DNA from 2 places in the Halomonas sp. ATBC28 genome. Region 2 is predicted to be linked to the other one. Evidence: predicted binding sites of a transcription regulator. Region 2 holds the regulator's gene; the other holds the start of a gene.
The links. The regulator FliA, encoded in region 2, starts transcription of late flagellar genes. The targets are predictions, from matches to a motif close to CTAAAGTTNNNNNNNNNNCNGCCGATA.

Region 1: E0L35_RS01645 (flagellin) is a predicted target of FliA. The motif match lies at 4,180-4,206, and genes of this name have one in related genera.

The regions. Positions count from the first base shown of each region.
Region 1 is NZ_VCQL01000001.1:368,161-376,110, reverse strand. It holds gene E0L35_RS01670 (ATP-binding protein) at 1-34, opposite strand, end outside; gene E0L35_RS01665 (hypothetical protein) at 154-345, opposite strand; gene E0L35_RS26430 (acylphosphatase) at 362-1,588, opposite strand; gene E0L35_RS01655 (hypothetical protein) at 1,836-2,090, opposite strand; gene E0L35_RS01645 (flagellin) at 2,400-4,106, opposite strand; gene fliD (flagellar filament capping protein FliD) at 4,404-5,801, opposite strand; gene fliD (flagellar filament capping protein FliD) at 6,014-7,372, opposite strand; gene E0L35_RS01630 (UDP-glucose/GDP-mannose dehydrogenase family protein) at 7,501-7,950, opposite strand, start outside.
Region 2 is NZ_VCQL01000021.1:28,091-36,040, reverse strand. It holds gene flhB (flagellar biosynthesis protein FlhB) at 1-772, shown strand, start outside; gene flhA (flagellar biosynthesis protein FlhA) at 769-2,856, shown strand; gene flhF (flagellar biosynthesis protein FlhF) at 2,915-5,098, shown strand; gene E0L35_RS20480 (hypothetical protein) at 5,095-5,667, shown strand; gene E0L35_RS20475 (flagellar protein FlhE) at 5,693-6,124, shown strand; gene E0L35_RS20470 (RNA polymerase sigma factor FliA) at 6,151-6,852, shown strand; gene E0L35_RS20465 (MotA/TolQ/ExbB proton channel family protein) at 6,893-7,714, shown strand; gene E0L35_RS20460 (OmpA family protein) at 7,720-7,950, shown strand, end outside.

The sequences.
Region 1 (7,950 bases), on a different contig from region 2:
TGAGATGGTTTGCGGTGGGTATTTCAGCGGACATGGCAACCTCAAGCAGCAGGTATTCTATGCCTCAGCATAACACGCACAGCACTGTGCTCTATCTAAAGACGATTACTAGGCCGGTGCTTACCCTGTAAACAGCTTTTTAGCTTCGTACGATCAATCAAGCATCGCCTGGGTATACTCGCGCTGCTGCTTCACGGCATCATCCAAAATCGCCAGCAGCGTTTCATAGTCCCCCGGCATGCCATCGTTCATGCCTGTTTTCTCAAAGCGCTTAAGCGTGGCTTGAGTTTCATCGATGACGGTTTGCAGCTCATCGATAACGTGCTCATATTCCTCTGACGTCATCAGGGCACCTGGTCGATTAGAGGGTTTCCAGAATGGCAACGCCTTCAGGGGTAGCGCCTTCCCACGGTGTGACATTCAGTCCCGTAACGTCGGCGTTCTCTGGGCCGCTGGGGACGGCATCGCACAGCGGTTGTAAGTGCTCAAGCGTGCCGTGAATCACCGCTTCGACACTGCCATCGGCTAGGTTACGCACCCAGCCTGCCAGCTCACGTTGTGTTAGCTCATCGGCCAGCCACTGTCGGTAGCCTACGTCCTGAACCGTGCCGGTTATCGCCAAGTGCAGGGTTAAGAGCGTCTCCGGTGCCATGTCTTTTTTTGGTGGCGTGGGCAATTCAAACGCCCAGGGCGCCACCCCCGCTTTTTCGCAAAGTCGTTCATGCGCAAGCTCGGCTTGTTGATCGGTGCCATCTGCTTCATCCACCAACTCGGCGCTGTGGATCAACGGGCGTTTCAGGCGATCCGCCACATGCGATGCCATACGTAACGCGGTATGATTGGCGTCTGTGTCTTCAATGATGTTCAGCACAACATCCACCGCCGGTAGCTTGCGTAAAAGCTCGGGCGTATTTTCTAACGTATCTACAAACAGCTCGACCCGTGTGATGTGCGCGGCATCCAGCCCGCCGGGCAGGTGGCGATGGCCTTGCACCAAAGCATAGCGGAACTGCTGAGTATCAAACCGCCACTGGGAAGCGGCGGCATTACGCAGCACCAGCACGCGCAGTTTTTCTTCACGCTCGGCGTTGATAACGATAAACGGCCGCTTAAGCAAGGCGCGACGCGCCCACAGGTCGCCCTGGGTGGGGTAACCCGCCTCGTGGTACATGGCGGCTAGCTGAAACAGCCCTTGGGCGTTACTCGGGCGCAGCGCCACCAACCGGTGCATTGCGCTTAAAGCGGCGCGGTCGTGCCCTAGCTGTGCATGCAAACGCGCCAGACGCTCATGGACTTCCGGGTGATTGGGTAACTGATACGAGGCACTCAATAGCGAGGAAAGCGCTTCCTGTGGTTTGCCATGCTGCATCTGCAACGTGCCCGCCAGTAACAACGCCTGCGGGTTCGCCGGGTCTTGCTGTTGCAGCGTTGCCAACAAGGTAACGGCCAGTTCGGTTTGGTCGTGGGCCAGCGCCGTACGGATATTATCCAGCTGTTGTTGCGACTGCTGCGCCAACGGCGAAGGCGGCATAGCGGCTTGCCGACGCTGGCGGGCGGTGTTCGGTGATTTGTTCGACGTGCGAGCCATCTAGTAATCCTGTGGGCGAGCGCTACCGGCGCTGTGTAAAGGTGGCTCGATAGTAGCAAACAATGGGATGATAGGTGCCAGACTTAGCTAATCAGCAGGTAGGAAATCGCTTCAGCGGACGAGGGGTTTGCCTATTCCCCAAGATCCAGTGCTGTGTCATGGCGAGGAGCGCAGCGACGTGGTCATCTCTGGCTTGACCGGCCCCCATGATTACTTCACTGCGTACCGAGCCGGTTTAAGCAATCATTCAGGAACCTGACATATAGCCTCTTTCTCTTAATACTCTCCGCGCAACTCCCTTCTCGCTCTCTGAGTTGCTCGTAAAACCTTTGCTTTTTATTATTTTTACAAGCTCTTCATCAGGTTTTTGCTCATATTCTTGCTTGAGTTCTTTGAGCTCACCGGCTTTTTGCTCAATACCGTTAGAGACTACCGTAGCAGTATTTCCAAGGAATTTTGCGGTTTTGTAGCTGACCTCACCAAACTTGTTCCAAAATCCCATAGCGCCTCCCTATAAATTCACAGCTAACTTAGCAACCATCGTGCACTTCGAGTTTAGCGATCTGGACAAGTCCGCTTATCATGTTGATAGCTACCGCAAACACTACACCGCCTAGCATCCGGGCATGTTTGTACATTATGACCGGTTCGGCCACAGCCAGAGCAGCGTGACGGTTTTGGGCAATTCCTTGCCGTATGACTTCCTGATCCACAAATCGAACATGCCATCTTGCAATATCTCCCTCAAAGCATAAAAACGGGGCCTTTCGGCCCCGTTATATATCGCTCAATTAGCTTTGGAGCTAACCAATTAACCCAGCAGAGAAAGAACGTTCTGCGGAATTTGGTTGGCCTGGGCCAATACGGAAGTACCGGCCTGCTGCAGGATCTGTGCGCGCGTCATGTTGGCTACTTCTGTTGCGTAGTCAGCATCTTCGATGCGCGAACGGGCAGCAGAGAGGTTAGTCTCGTTGGTGCTCAGATTGGTGATGGCAGACTCGAAACGGTTCTGGATCGCACCGAGGTCAGAGCGCAGCGTATCAACGCGTGCCAAGGCAGAATCAAGTGCAGCCAGCGGATCTTCTGTTGCTGTGCCGTTGCTAACTTCGTCAAGCGTCAGAGAACCGTCTGCTTGGGCAAAAATCACATTGGCAGCGCCATCAGTGATTTTGCCATTGTCGTTGGCATAAACGGTCGCAGTTGCTCCCGTGGCTCCTGAGGTTAGTGAATAATCACCCTCAAAACCAGAGGTATAAGTCGCGTCTCCACCAGTTACAAGGCCTTCACTTACAACATTAGCAGCACTGACAAAGTACTGATCGCCAGTGGTACCAGTAGTGTCCCCATCAAAATCCACACTGTAGGTATTTGTTGTGTCATTGGTTACTGCGTTCTGTAGAGACTCAAAGTCAGTAACTTCATTTTCAGTGTCGATAAGACCTGAAGTAGCAGTGGTACTTTGCTTGTAAACAGTTCCGTCTGAAGTGGTAATACTGCCTGTGCTTGTACCGGTTGCGATTTCACCCAGCTCAGTAACCAGATCATCGATTGTCGCTTGGCTACCGCCAGCACTGGTTTCACTCAAATCCATAGTCCCGGTAGCACCAGTCAGGTACAGGTTTTCACCGGTATCAGCATTGGTAAGTGTGCCGGATGAGGAGATATTAACCCGAGTGGAAGCGCCGCCAAGTTCAACAGTGACGGTATTGGTTTCACCAGCGCCTGGTGTCAGACCCAAGTCGCTGTCAAAACCTGTTAGTGCAACATCCGCTTGATCAAAGCTGAAGGAATTAGAGGATTCATCAAATTCATAGACTGTGCTAGTGGCAATATTTGTCACTTGACCACCATTTTCAATATTGGCAAAAACATCGCCAACTGAAGAGGCCGAATTGAAAGTGGTATTTTCATACTCGCCCGGCGTTGCAGTTTCTGCGAAGCCTTTCGCCAGAAGATTCTGGATTGAGGCTTCCGTGTTTTTCGTGCCAGTATCGTTTACGTTAAAGCCATTCAAGTTCAAGGTCTGGGCATTGATCTGTTCAAGGTTGATGGAAATTTGCTCGCCATCGTTAGCGCCCACTTGAATTTTCAGAGCGTTATCTTCCTGCAACACCTTGGTACCGTTGAAGTCGGTTTCGTCAGAGATACGGTTGATCTCTTCCATGCGCTGATTGATTTCACCCTGGATTGAATCAAGGTCAGATTTACTATTGGTGCCATTCTGCGCCTGCACTGTCAGCTCACGAACACGCTGCAGGTTATCATTAATCTGGTTCAAGCCGCCTTCAGCAGTCTGCGCCATGGAAATACCATCATTGGCGTTACGCTGAGCCTGACCCAGACCAGTAATCTGTGCAGTCATTCTGTTGGCGATGGCCTGGCCGGCTGCGTCATCCTTAGCGCTGTTAATGCGTAAACCTGAGGATAGACGCTCCATAGAGGTTTGCAAACTGCTCTGGGACTTGCTCAGATTTTGCTGGCCGATCATTGATGTGATGTTGGTATTGATCACTGACATGGGGTGATTCTCCTTGCTTTGGACACTGGCCCTGAGGCCCGCTTTCGGCCACCTTGTGTGCCGTTATATTAATTAACGGCACCACAGGGGGATTCTTTAGGGGAAGTCGTAAAAAAAGATGTAAAAGTAGGTAACTGAATAGTGGCAGTTTTTATTCTTGGGCCAGCAAAAACTGGAAGCTTGAGATTGCCTCACAGCGTTCGCAATAATAACGCGGAGCTAAAGTAGCCTCACACAACGACAAAACAGCGCTGAGCGCTGTTTTGTCGTATTTAAACAACATATGCTGAGATTGCCCTACTTTTTACGGCCTAGCTGAGCATCCAATGCATCAAATTGCTGGGTGAGGTAAGAGCTCATACTGTTCATTTGAGCAACCATCACATCCAACTGACTAAACTGGCTGCGATAACGGGCAATGGTGCCTTCAATATTTTTCTCCATGCGCTCATACCGGGTGTCCAGACTTTTTACCCGGTTTTCTGCACCGGTAATAGCACCTTTAAGAACTCCATTAGCGCCCAGCATCTGTTCAATAGATGCCCCTAGCTTACCTGCTAAGCCCCCTTCCTTTGCACCTCCGGCAAAGAAGGCGCTTAGCGCTTGAGGGTTATTCGCTACCAAATCACTAAGTTTAGCGTCATCCACTTTTAGCGTACCGTCCCGCTGCAATGAAATACCGAGTTGGCTAAGGGTGGATAACTCGCCTCCTTCTTCACCGCTGGTCAGTGCGCTACGCAGGCGTGTCTCGATGGTGCGCACGGCGCTGTCGCCTAATAGCTTACCCACGGTGTCACTTTCGGCATTAAATGCTGTCAATGTGCCGATGGTGCCTTTTAAGTCATTAAACGCTTTGACAAAGCCGTTAATCGCTTCACGCTGTTTTAGTGTATCTCGCTCGATGTTTACCGTGCTGGAGGCCGTTTCACCTTCCGCGATACTCAGTTCAGCAAGGTTGAGCGTTACACCTTGAATAGCGCCTTCGATTTGGTTCTTAGCACTGCTAATCGCTATACCATTAACGGTTAGCACCGCATCTTGACCCTGGCGCTTAGCACCTATCTCTGTTGCTTCAGCGAATGGGCCGGTTACGGCTACATCTGCGCCATCTGCAAAGCTAAAACTATCGATCGAGGCCTCCACGCCAGTGGCTTTAGAACTTAGTGCCAGCCGATAACCTGTACCATCATTAATGATGGTTGCATTTACGCCTGACGCTTTATCGGCGTTGATTGCATCACGGATGCTATTGAGCGTGCTATCGGCAGCGATGGCAATATCCACTGAGTCACCGCTGCCAAAGGTAAGCTTGAGCTTAGTAGCGCCTTGCAAGTCGAGAATCTGATCTTTCTCGTTTACCCGACCGGAAGCAATCGTGCCTGAAGTCGCCAGTTGGCTGACTTCTACACGGTAACTACCCGGCAACGCATCCGCCGTGGTAGTGGCTTTAATCGTATCACCACGCACATTGGCGGAAAGGCTTTGGTAGAGCTTAGGGTCATTTATTTTTGCCACTGAATCTTGAAACGCGTTCAGTGAACTCTGTAACTGACCATAAGCGGAGATTTTGGCTTGCTGGTCTTTTTTTTGCTGGGTGATAGGAGCGAGCTTGCCACGCTCTGCTTCTTGTAGTTGATCCAGCAGGCCGGTCAAGTCAAGACCAGAACCAACGCCTAGGGAGGTTATCGTCGCCATGCAGGGGGTCCTCAGTGCAAAAGGCTAAACCAATCGGGTGCGCTTACCACTTAGAGCTAGCGCAAAAATTTTAGTAATAGATTTATCGGCCAAAAAGAGGGCAGCTTTAGCGCCTTTTCTTCCGCTAACTTAGTTATTTTATACTTATCAATAAAAACGCCTGCTTCAATAGCGCAGGCGTTTTGTAATGGCCACTAGCCGTTGGTTAGGTATCAATCACGGCCTAGCTGTGCATCCAAGGCATCAAACTGCTGCGTAAGATAGCTACTGGTCTGGTTCATTTGCGCAATCATGCCATCTAACTGACCAAACTGGGCTCGATAACGAGAAATCGTTTGCTCAATTGATTGTTCCATACGGGTATATTGCTCTACAAGCGATGCTTTGAGACTTTCCGCCCCAGTAATTGCACCTTCCACTCGGCCATTGGAGCTAAGCAATTGCTCAACAGTGGTATTAATTTGCCCCGCCATTCCCGCATCATCCGTATCGCCTGCGAAGAAGGTTGAAAGTGCTTCTTGGTTGTTGGTGATGGCATCGTCTAGTTTATCTCCGTCGATTTCAAGCTTGCTATACCCAAGCTCACTATCGTACTTATGCGAAATGCCGATATCACTGAGAATGGAGACCTCGCCCTCAACAGCCCCACCCAACACGCTACGCAAGCGCGATTCGACAGTGCGTACAACGCTATCGCCCAACAGCTCACCCGCCTCGCTAGTATCGGCATTGAAACTGGTTAGATCGCCAATTTTGTCTTTAAGATCGTTGTAAGCATTTACAAAACCCGTTACTGCTTCGCGAACCTTCAGCGTATCCTGCTCTACTTTAACAGTACTCTCGCCCTCTTCTTGAAGGTTCAGCGTTACGCCCTGGATAGCGCCTTCAACCTGATTAGTGGAGCTGGTGATATCAATGCCGTTAACGGTAAGCGCTGCGTCAGTACCACTTTGCAGCGTATTAGCGGTATCGGCAGTAAACGGGGCAGTACCGTCAAAACTGAAATCAGCAATAGAGGCATCTGCGCCGGTTTCGCTCGAACTAAGTGCAAGGCGGAAATTGGTACCATCATTAACAATAGTCGCGTTCACGCCAGCGCCTTCAGTGGCGTTAATTGTATCGCGAATATCTTCCAGAGTGCTGCCTGACGCTATATCGACCTCTTGAGTGGAACCATCAGCAAAGTTCAGGGTTAATTTTTGGCCAGCTGTGATTGCCTCATCGGCGGCTGTCACCCCGTCTGAAGCAAGTGTGCCGCGAGTGGCTAGAGTGTCAACGGTAACGTTATAGCTGCCTGGCTGCGCTTCCGCATCAGCAGCGGCAGTAATGGCTGAACCGCCCACATTAGTGGAGAGACTTTCGTAAAGAGCACTGTCATTGAGCGCATCAGCAGCAGTTTGAAACTGCGAGAGCGCGCTCTTCAACTGCCCGTAGGCGGAAATCTTGGTCTGCTGGGTTTCCTGCCGCGCCGCAAGCGGAACAAGCTTCTTTTCCTCAGCGTCTTGTAACTGATCCAATAAGCCGTTGAGATCCAGGCCTGAGCCAATACCAAGTGATGAAATGGAAGCCATACTTTACCGTCCTCTTTTATAACGTCATCACGCTGTTGCTTACACTGCCCGTGAAGAAATTTATCATCCTAGTAGTTAATAGCTATCGACCATTTGAAATTAAACTTAAATCTTTTTTTGCTCACCACCTAATCGTGGCTCTTCCGCCCTACCCCAATGTAACGCAACCCCGCCTCTTCAACAGCACTTGGCGTATACAAATTACGCCCATCAATGACGACTTTTTCAGCCAATTGGTCGGCTAGCCAATCAAAATCGACACTGCGAAACTCTTTCCATTCGGTGCAGATAACCAAAGCATCGGCACCTTTCACTGCCTGAATCCGGTCGCCTGCTAGCATCAGGTCATCCCGCTCGCCATAAATTCGGCGGCATTCTGCCATGGCTTCGGGATCAAATGCCTGCACCTTAGCGCCCGCTTGCCAGAGTGCTTCCATTAACGTACGGCTTGGGGCTTCACGCATATCATCCGTATTGGGTTTAAAGGCCAAGCCCCATACTGCAATGGTCTTACCGCTTAGATTGCCTAAGTTATCTTGCAGTTTTGTGAACAGGGTCTGCTTTTGGCGTAAATTCAC
Region 2 (7,950 bases):
TAAGGGCGTAAAGCGTATCTTCTCCACCCAGGCACTGATCGAATTGGCAAAAGCGATTGCCAAATCGTTTCTGGTGGGGGGCGTGGCTGCGACGTTTTTGTATTTCAACATCGGCAAATTTATGGCGCTAATGGATCAGCCTATCCAGCAAGCGCTGACCAATGCCCTAAGCATGGCGGCTCAGGCAGCTGGGCTAATGGTGTTGGTGTTGATCGTGGTCATTTTGATCGATGTCCCTTTCCAGCTCTGGGACAATGCTAAGAAGCTGCGCATGAGTCAGGAAGAGATTAAGCGTGAGCACAAAGAGTCCGAAGGCGACCCGCATGTGAAGGCGCGCATTCGCCAGCAGCAGCAGGCCATGGCGCGGGGCAGGATGATGAGCAAAGTGCCCGAGGCGGACGTCATCATTACCAACCCCACGCACTATGCGATAGCACTGACTTATCAGGAAGGCAGTATGGGCGCCCCGCGGCTGGTGGCAAAAGGCGCCGACGCAGTGGCTGCACGCATTCGCGAAATCGCTGAAGAGGCAGGCGTGCCACGCTTGCAGGCAGCACCATTGGCGCGGGCCCTGTATCATCACGTCGATCTAGATGCAGAAGTACCTGCCGAACTGTATACCGCGGTGGCGGAAGTAATGGCCTGGGCCTACCGCCTCAAGCAAGTATCACAACAAGGAGGCGAGGTGCCCCCAACCCCCGATAACCTGCCGGTTCCGCCGGAGATGGAAAGCCCCGGGCATGGCGCCGGTGGTAATGAGGCGCAACCATGAAAGGCTTGAGTCAACTAGTAGGTCGGCGCGACTGGATGGGTGATGTGCGCATGAAGCTGCTGGTCGGGCCGCTGCTCATCCTAATGATTTTGGGCATGATGATTGTGCCCTTGCCTCCCTTCGCCCTGGATTTACTCTTCACCTTCAATATCGCTCTGGCCATTATGGTGTTATTGGTCAGCATGTTTACCCAGAAGCCGCTGGACTTTGCGGCATTCCCTGCCGTGTTGCTATTTACTACGCTGCTGCGCCTGTCGCTCAATGTGGCCTCTACCCGTGTGGTGCTCATGGAGGGCCACCAAGGCGGCGCCTCTGCGGGTAAGGTCATTGAAGCGTTCGGGGCGTTCCTGGTCGGCGGCAATTTCGCTGTCGGCCTAGTGGTCTTCCTGATTCTTGTCATCATCAACTTTATGGTTATCACCAAAGGTGCTGGCCGTATTGCCGAAGTGGGTGCGCGCTTTACGTTGGATGCGATGCCGGGTAAGCAGATGGCCATCGATGCCGATCTGAATGCCGGCTTAATCGGCGAAGACGATGCCAAAAAGCGCCGCGCAGAGGTCTCACAAGAGGCTGATTTCTTTGGTTCGATGGACGGCGCGAGTAAATTTGTCCGTGGTGATGCCATTGCCGGTTTGGTGATTATGGTGGTCAATATCATCGGCGGGTTGATGATTGGTATGCTGCAGCACGATATGAGCTTTGGTGCGGCAGGCCAAACCTATATGCTGCTGGCGATTGGTGATGGCCTGGTGGCGCAAATCCCTGCTTTGGTGATCTCCACCGCCGCGGGTGTCACGGTATCCCGGGTCAGCATGGATACGAACGAAGATATTGGCCAGCAAATGCTCAGCCAACTATTCGTTAATCCCCAGGTGCTGATATTAGCCGCCATAGTGATGGGGCTACTGGGCATGGTGCCCGGCATGCCCAATGTCGTATTTCTGCTCTTTACCGCACTATTGGCGGGTTTGGCGTGGTTTATTATGCGCCAAAAAGAACAGGCGTTGGTCAAGGAGGAAATTGCGACTGCGCCTGTACCTGTACAAGAGACACCCGAAGCGAGCTGGGAAGATGTGCAACTGGTCGATACCCTCGGCCTGGAAGTGGGCCATCGCTTAATCCCGCTGGTGGACTCGCGTCAAAAAGGCGAGCTGCTTGGGCGCATTAAGAGCGTGCGTAAGAAGTTTGCCCAAGAAGTGGGTTTCCTGCCGCCAGTGGTGCATATCCGCGATAATTTGGAGCTGCCGCCGAACGCCTATGTGCTCTCCATGAAAGGCGCCGAGATTGGTCGCGCTGAGGCACAGCCGGGCAAATGGCTAGCGATTAACCCTGGGCAGGTATCGGGCGAGCTGCAGGGCACCCATACTCAGGATCCCGCCTTTGGCTTGCCCGCTGTCTGGATTGATAGCAACCAGCGTGAGCATGCCCAGGTGTATGGCTACACCGTTGTGGATGCCAGTACCGTCATAGCGACCCACTTGAACCACCTGTTGCACCGCCATTCACCCGAGATGCTGGGCCGTCAGGAAGTACAGAAGTTGCTGGATAAAATGGGCGATGATCAAAAAGCGTTGGTCGAAGAGGTGATCCCCAAAGCTATTTCCTTGACGGTACTGCAGCGTATCTTGCAAAACCTGCTCGACGAAGATGTCTCTATCCGCGACATGCGCACTATTCTCGATACCCTGGCCGAGTACGCCACACAGCAAAAAGATCCTAATGAGCTGACGGCGCTGGTGCGAGTCTCGCTGGGGCGCGCCATTGTCCAGCAGTGGTTTGCGGGGCAGGAGACACTCAATGTCATGGGGCTGGATGCTCAACTGGAACAAGTGCTGGTACAGGCCATGAATGGCAACGGCGCCATGGAGCCCGGGTTGGCAGAAACGCTGATGACCCAGGCCCAGCAGGCGCTGGAGCGTCACGAAAGTTCCGGCGAGCCGCCGGTGCTGGTCGTGCAACATTCGCTAAGGGCGGTGCTATCGCGCTTCTTACGCCGCCGGTTACGCCATATGTCGGTACTGTCCCAGGCTGAAATTCCCGACGATCGCACATTAAGAGTGACCACAGTGGTCGGCGGACGTTAAAGATGGCACGCCGTGATAGGCTAGCGTCGTCCATTTTCAGAACAGGCAAGGGTAAATCATGAGCGTTAGACGTTTCGTGGGAGCCAATAGTCGTGATGTGATGCGCCAAGTGCGTGAAACGCTCGGTGAAGACGCCTTGATTGTCGCAAATCGGCGTACCGAAGGGGGCGTTGAAATTTTAGCGATGGCGGATGAAGCCATTGACCACTTTGAACCCTCACCAGAACCTGCACCACCCGAAACGCCGACAGCACCTTCAGCGCAAGACCCCATGCAGGCGATGAGCGAGCGCTTACTGCGCGAAATGCAGGATATGCGAGCGCTGCTGGCAAACAGCCAGTCAACCCATACTGCTTCACCATCGCCAGCAGCGCCCACCGGAACGGCTGCACGGCTGCGTCAACTGCTGTGGAATGTGGGTTTTAGCAGCGAAATTGCCGATGAACTGCTGGCTGGGTTGCCTGCATCGCTAACCAGGTTAGACGGCGATAGCGAAGCCCCACTGCAGTGGCTGCGACAGCAGTTAATGGATCGCCTTTACGTACTCAACGATGAAGCAAGCTTTTTCGACCAAACCGGCATTGTTGCCCTGGTGGGGCCAACGGGGGTAGGTAAAACCACCACCACCGCCAAGCTGGCCGCTCGTTTTGTGATGCGCCACGGCACGCGCCCGGTAGCGCTGGTTACCACCGACAGCTTCCGGATCGGTGCCCATGAGCAGTTGCGCATTTATGCGCGCCTGCTGGATACCCCGATGTACGCCTTGGATGCCGAACAGCCCATCGACGATTTGCTGGGCCGCCTGCAGGGCAAGCAGTGGGTAATTATCGACACCGTAGGCATGAGTCAGCGTGACCAGCGGGTGATAGAGCAGATTGCCCACCTGCAAGGCGGACGCTCGCGGGTACGTTTGGTGCTGCTACTCAATGCTGCCAGCCAACCGGAAACCCTCGAAGAAGTGGTGCTGCGCTACCGTCAGGCCGCGCGGGCGGCGGGCGCAGAGTTAGATGACTGTATTATCACCAAACAGGATGAGGCGGGACGTCTGGCTCCAGTGTTAGATATTATTATGCGTCACGGGATGCGCGTACTGTTTGGCTCTAATGGCCAGCAGGTGCCCGAAGATATGGCCCTTGCCGCCCCCGATGCGCTAGTGGATCAAGCGCTGAGTACCGCGACACCTCAGCGTGAACGGGTGCAAAGTGCCGATGCGCCGATGGGAATGCCGCGCTGGTCGCGGGATGTCCTGGGCCAAGGGCGTCGTTTGTCGTCGCTACTGGCGAGGTTGCGCCAACGCGTCACGGGGTTTGCGGAATTAGAAGAGATCTGGAACCTAGCTTCGCTGCCTAGTCGTTTGCAGGAAACACATTTGGATGCATTACTTGCCGGTTATCCAGCGGCAAAGACCACCTTAGGGATGGCGTGGTTTCCGCGGCGCAATGAGCGCGGCTGCGACTGGGCAATGCCGGACATTGGCCTGGACACGGATGGTGCCTGGCTGGCGCTACCCTGGCTGCAGCATCGCCACGCCGCAGGGTGGCAGCCACGCTTAGCCGCTCTGTCGGCATCGAGCGGCGTTGCGGTGCACTTACTACCGCGCTTCCCTGAACCGGATGCACTAGCGTGGCTGGAAGCCGAGCACTTGACCTGGGTCAGCCAAGTGGCCCCCAGTCATCGGTTACGCTTTCACCACGAACGTCAATCTATCCGCCAGCTATTTAGTGACAGTGTGCTAACGCACCATGTGGGCGTGCGTTTTCGTGGCCAATCGGTGCAACTGTGGACTGCCTACGCCGAAGTCGAGGACGCCAGCGGCACGGCGCTACTCGCCTGGTTCGGTGAAGTTCGCGATCCGGAAAGCGCCAAAGTAGTGGCGCGCCGCTACTGGCTTACCCCCGCTCGGCTAGGAGCAGAGGTGCTCTCACTGCTGTTAACCCAGCTGCAAAGCGAAGGCTTGGCCGCCTTGACGCGTCGCGCGTGGCAGCAGTTAAAAGAGGCCGATAGCGGGGATCTAAATGCTGAAGTTCGCCTATTGATGGCCAGCGGTGTGGCATCGGTCGCCGGGCATCTCGATGTTGCTGATGATGAGGAGGCGCAGACGCTGCGTGGCGATCTGCTCAACCTATTAGGCAACAGCCGTCGCCGCCGCGATACCGGCATGCTTGATGCACTGGTCTACGCCTTTATGGCACGAGATGCGATTCGTCAAATGGGCAGTGTTAGTCGAGAGGGCGTGGCGTGAGCGAACAGGATCAAGCATCGGGTCTACGCAAGTGGGCAAACCTGCAGCGCCAACAGCAGCAAGCTGAGGGTACAGTTGATGTTGCGGCGGCAGAACACGTGCCGGAATCTGAACAGCCTAGCTCTCTGTTAAAGCCGACAACTGCAGCGGTGGAAGAGCCAGCAACGGTGGTAGCGCACCGGCCCAAAATTCCGCTTATTGTGGTCGGACTACCGGGTAGTGGTGCAGCCCAGGTGAACAAGGTTAAAGCACGATTAGGGCAGTGGTCGACGTTAGGTCGAAGCTGGGCCGGTGATCCTGAGGATTGGGATATTCATATCGTCATGGCCGAAACGGCCGACCTAGCCCAACTTTGCGATCAATACAGCCGTTGGGCACTGTGGATCAGTAGCGATGCCGATACCTTTGCTTCCATGTTCCGTACCTTGCGTCAACTACATGAGCGTGGCGGGCCGCGCCGTTTGCTGGCGCTCCACGAGCCGCACTTGCCGCGTCAAGGGTTGCTCAATAACTTGCGTGAGGCAGCTGATTACTACTTAAATATGGAGCTGTTGGTACTTGCACGATGAGCGCACTCTGCCGAGGAGACCAAGCATGCTAAGCTGGCTATTAAGAGGGAGACTGCTACTGAGCCCAGTACTGCTGACAGGGTGTCTACTAGCAGGGGTAACGGGAAACGCCCAGGCGACACCCGGTAGCTGGAGCAGCCAGATACCAGGTCTGATGGTAGCGATGAGTGATCGGTCAAGCGCTAGCCAAAACGCTACCCCACCTGCTGCTGCTAACAATGTGGAGTCAGCACAGCTCGGGCGTATTCATTGGCAGTTTCAATATCCCCCTGGTGCGTTATTAAACGCTTGGCTGTGCCATCCTGAGCAGTGCGTTGCGTTAGCTGGCATGCGGGGGACTACCACTGCCCTGGCGGGGTTTGCCGCGGATGCGCCGTTGCATTTTCGCTTCGCTTTACGTCCGGGGCAGCGGCCTGTTCGTGTCCAGGGGCTGCAAATGATTGTGAACTATCAGTGAAGGCTGGATAGACGCGAGGCGAGAGGATGTACACAGCACAAGGCAGGATCAAACAGAGTGAGCTGTTGACGCAATACATGCCACTGGTACGACGTCAGGCCTTGACGCTTCAGGTCCGTTTGCCAGCCAGTATTGAGCTCGACGACCTTATTCAAGCCGGGATGGTAGGGCTGCTGGAAGCGCTGGGGCGCTTCGATGCCACCCAGGGGGCAACGTTCGCGACGTTTGCCAGTCAGCGTATTCGCGGTGCAATGATGGATGAATTACGTACCCGCGACTGGTTGCCCCGCAGCGTGCGCCGCTCAGCGCGAGCGGTTGACAGTGCCGTTCGTCAATTAGAGCAACAGCTCGGACGGGCACCAGAAGAGAACGAAATCGCCCAACACCTTGAAATGCCGTTGAGTGAGTATCAGCAGCTCCTCAACGACACCAACAGTGGTCAACTGTTGCCGTTTGAAGAGCTGGTGGCCGACGGTGGCGAGCCTAGCAATAATGAATTGGCTAATTCACCGTTCGAGCAGTTGCTAGACGGCCAGCAACGACAAACGTTGATTGAGGCAATTGAAGCGCTGCCAGAGCGTGAAAAGCTGCTAATGGCGCTGTACTACCAAGAAGAACTCAACCTTAAGGAAGTAGGGGCTGTGTTGGGCGTCACGGAGTCACGCGTTTCACAACTGCACAGCCAAGCCGTCAGCCGCTTACGCGCGCGTTTACACGACTCGGCATAACACCTCTTTTTACTCACTTGTGACCGGCAAGGAGCCGTGGATGAACCCTTCGACGCTGATAGGCATATTTGCCAGCATACTACTGTTGGTGAGCGTGCTGTTTTTCACCGCAGAGTCCCCTGAAAGTTTTATCAATTTGCCGGGTTTGGCCATTGTGGTGACCGGTACCCTAGCGGCAACCTTTATCAGCTATCCGCTGAAAGAGGTGCTCCGCGTCGTACGGTTGGTGGGCTTGGTATTCCGGCGCGAAAATACCTATATGCGTGACGATATCCGCGAATTGGTGGATATGTCGCGACTCTGGTTTAAGGGCGATGTACGTGCGGTCGAGCGCGAGTTGGAGCATACCCGAAACCCGTTTTTGCGTACCGGGATCCAACTGGTCATTGCCAACACCAAAGAGGATGAAATTTTTGACATGCTGCGTTGGCGCATTGCCCGTCTTAAAGCGCGTGAGCATGCCGAGGCACAAATATTCCGTACCATGGCCACCTACGCACCCGCATTTGGCATGATCGGCACCCTGGTGGGGCTGGTCAATATGCTGGAAGTCATGGACGCAGGCGACCTGCAGGTGATCGGCCCGCGCATGGCGGTGGCCCTGCTCACCACCTTCTACGGCATTTTACTCGCCAACTTGGTGTTTAAGCCGATTGCGGTGAAACTCGAGCGCCGCACCGAAGAGCGGCTGATTACCATGAACATGGTGCTGGAAGGTATTTCGCTGATTACCAAGCGCCGCCTGCCGTCGTTTATTGAAGAGACCCTCAACTCGTTTGTAGCTAACTATCACGATGAGATCCGTGATAACAGCGTCAAACCAAGGCCTGATTCGTCGGTTAGTGCGGCGGCGAAGGGGTAGGCCAGATGCTTGACCGTGATACGCGCCACGCACTGGAAATGACGCCGTCGCCAGGCGATGGTGACGAGGGTTGGCTAACCAGCTATTTGGATGTGCTGACGCTGCTAATCACGCTCTTTGTGCTGCTGCTTTCACTGACACCGCCGGGAGGCGGTGAGGCGGCTGATACTGCTTTCATGCGCTCGGCTAGCGCTGTATCATCATTGCCGCTGGCGTCTCTAGCCACTGGTATTCAG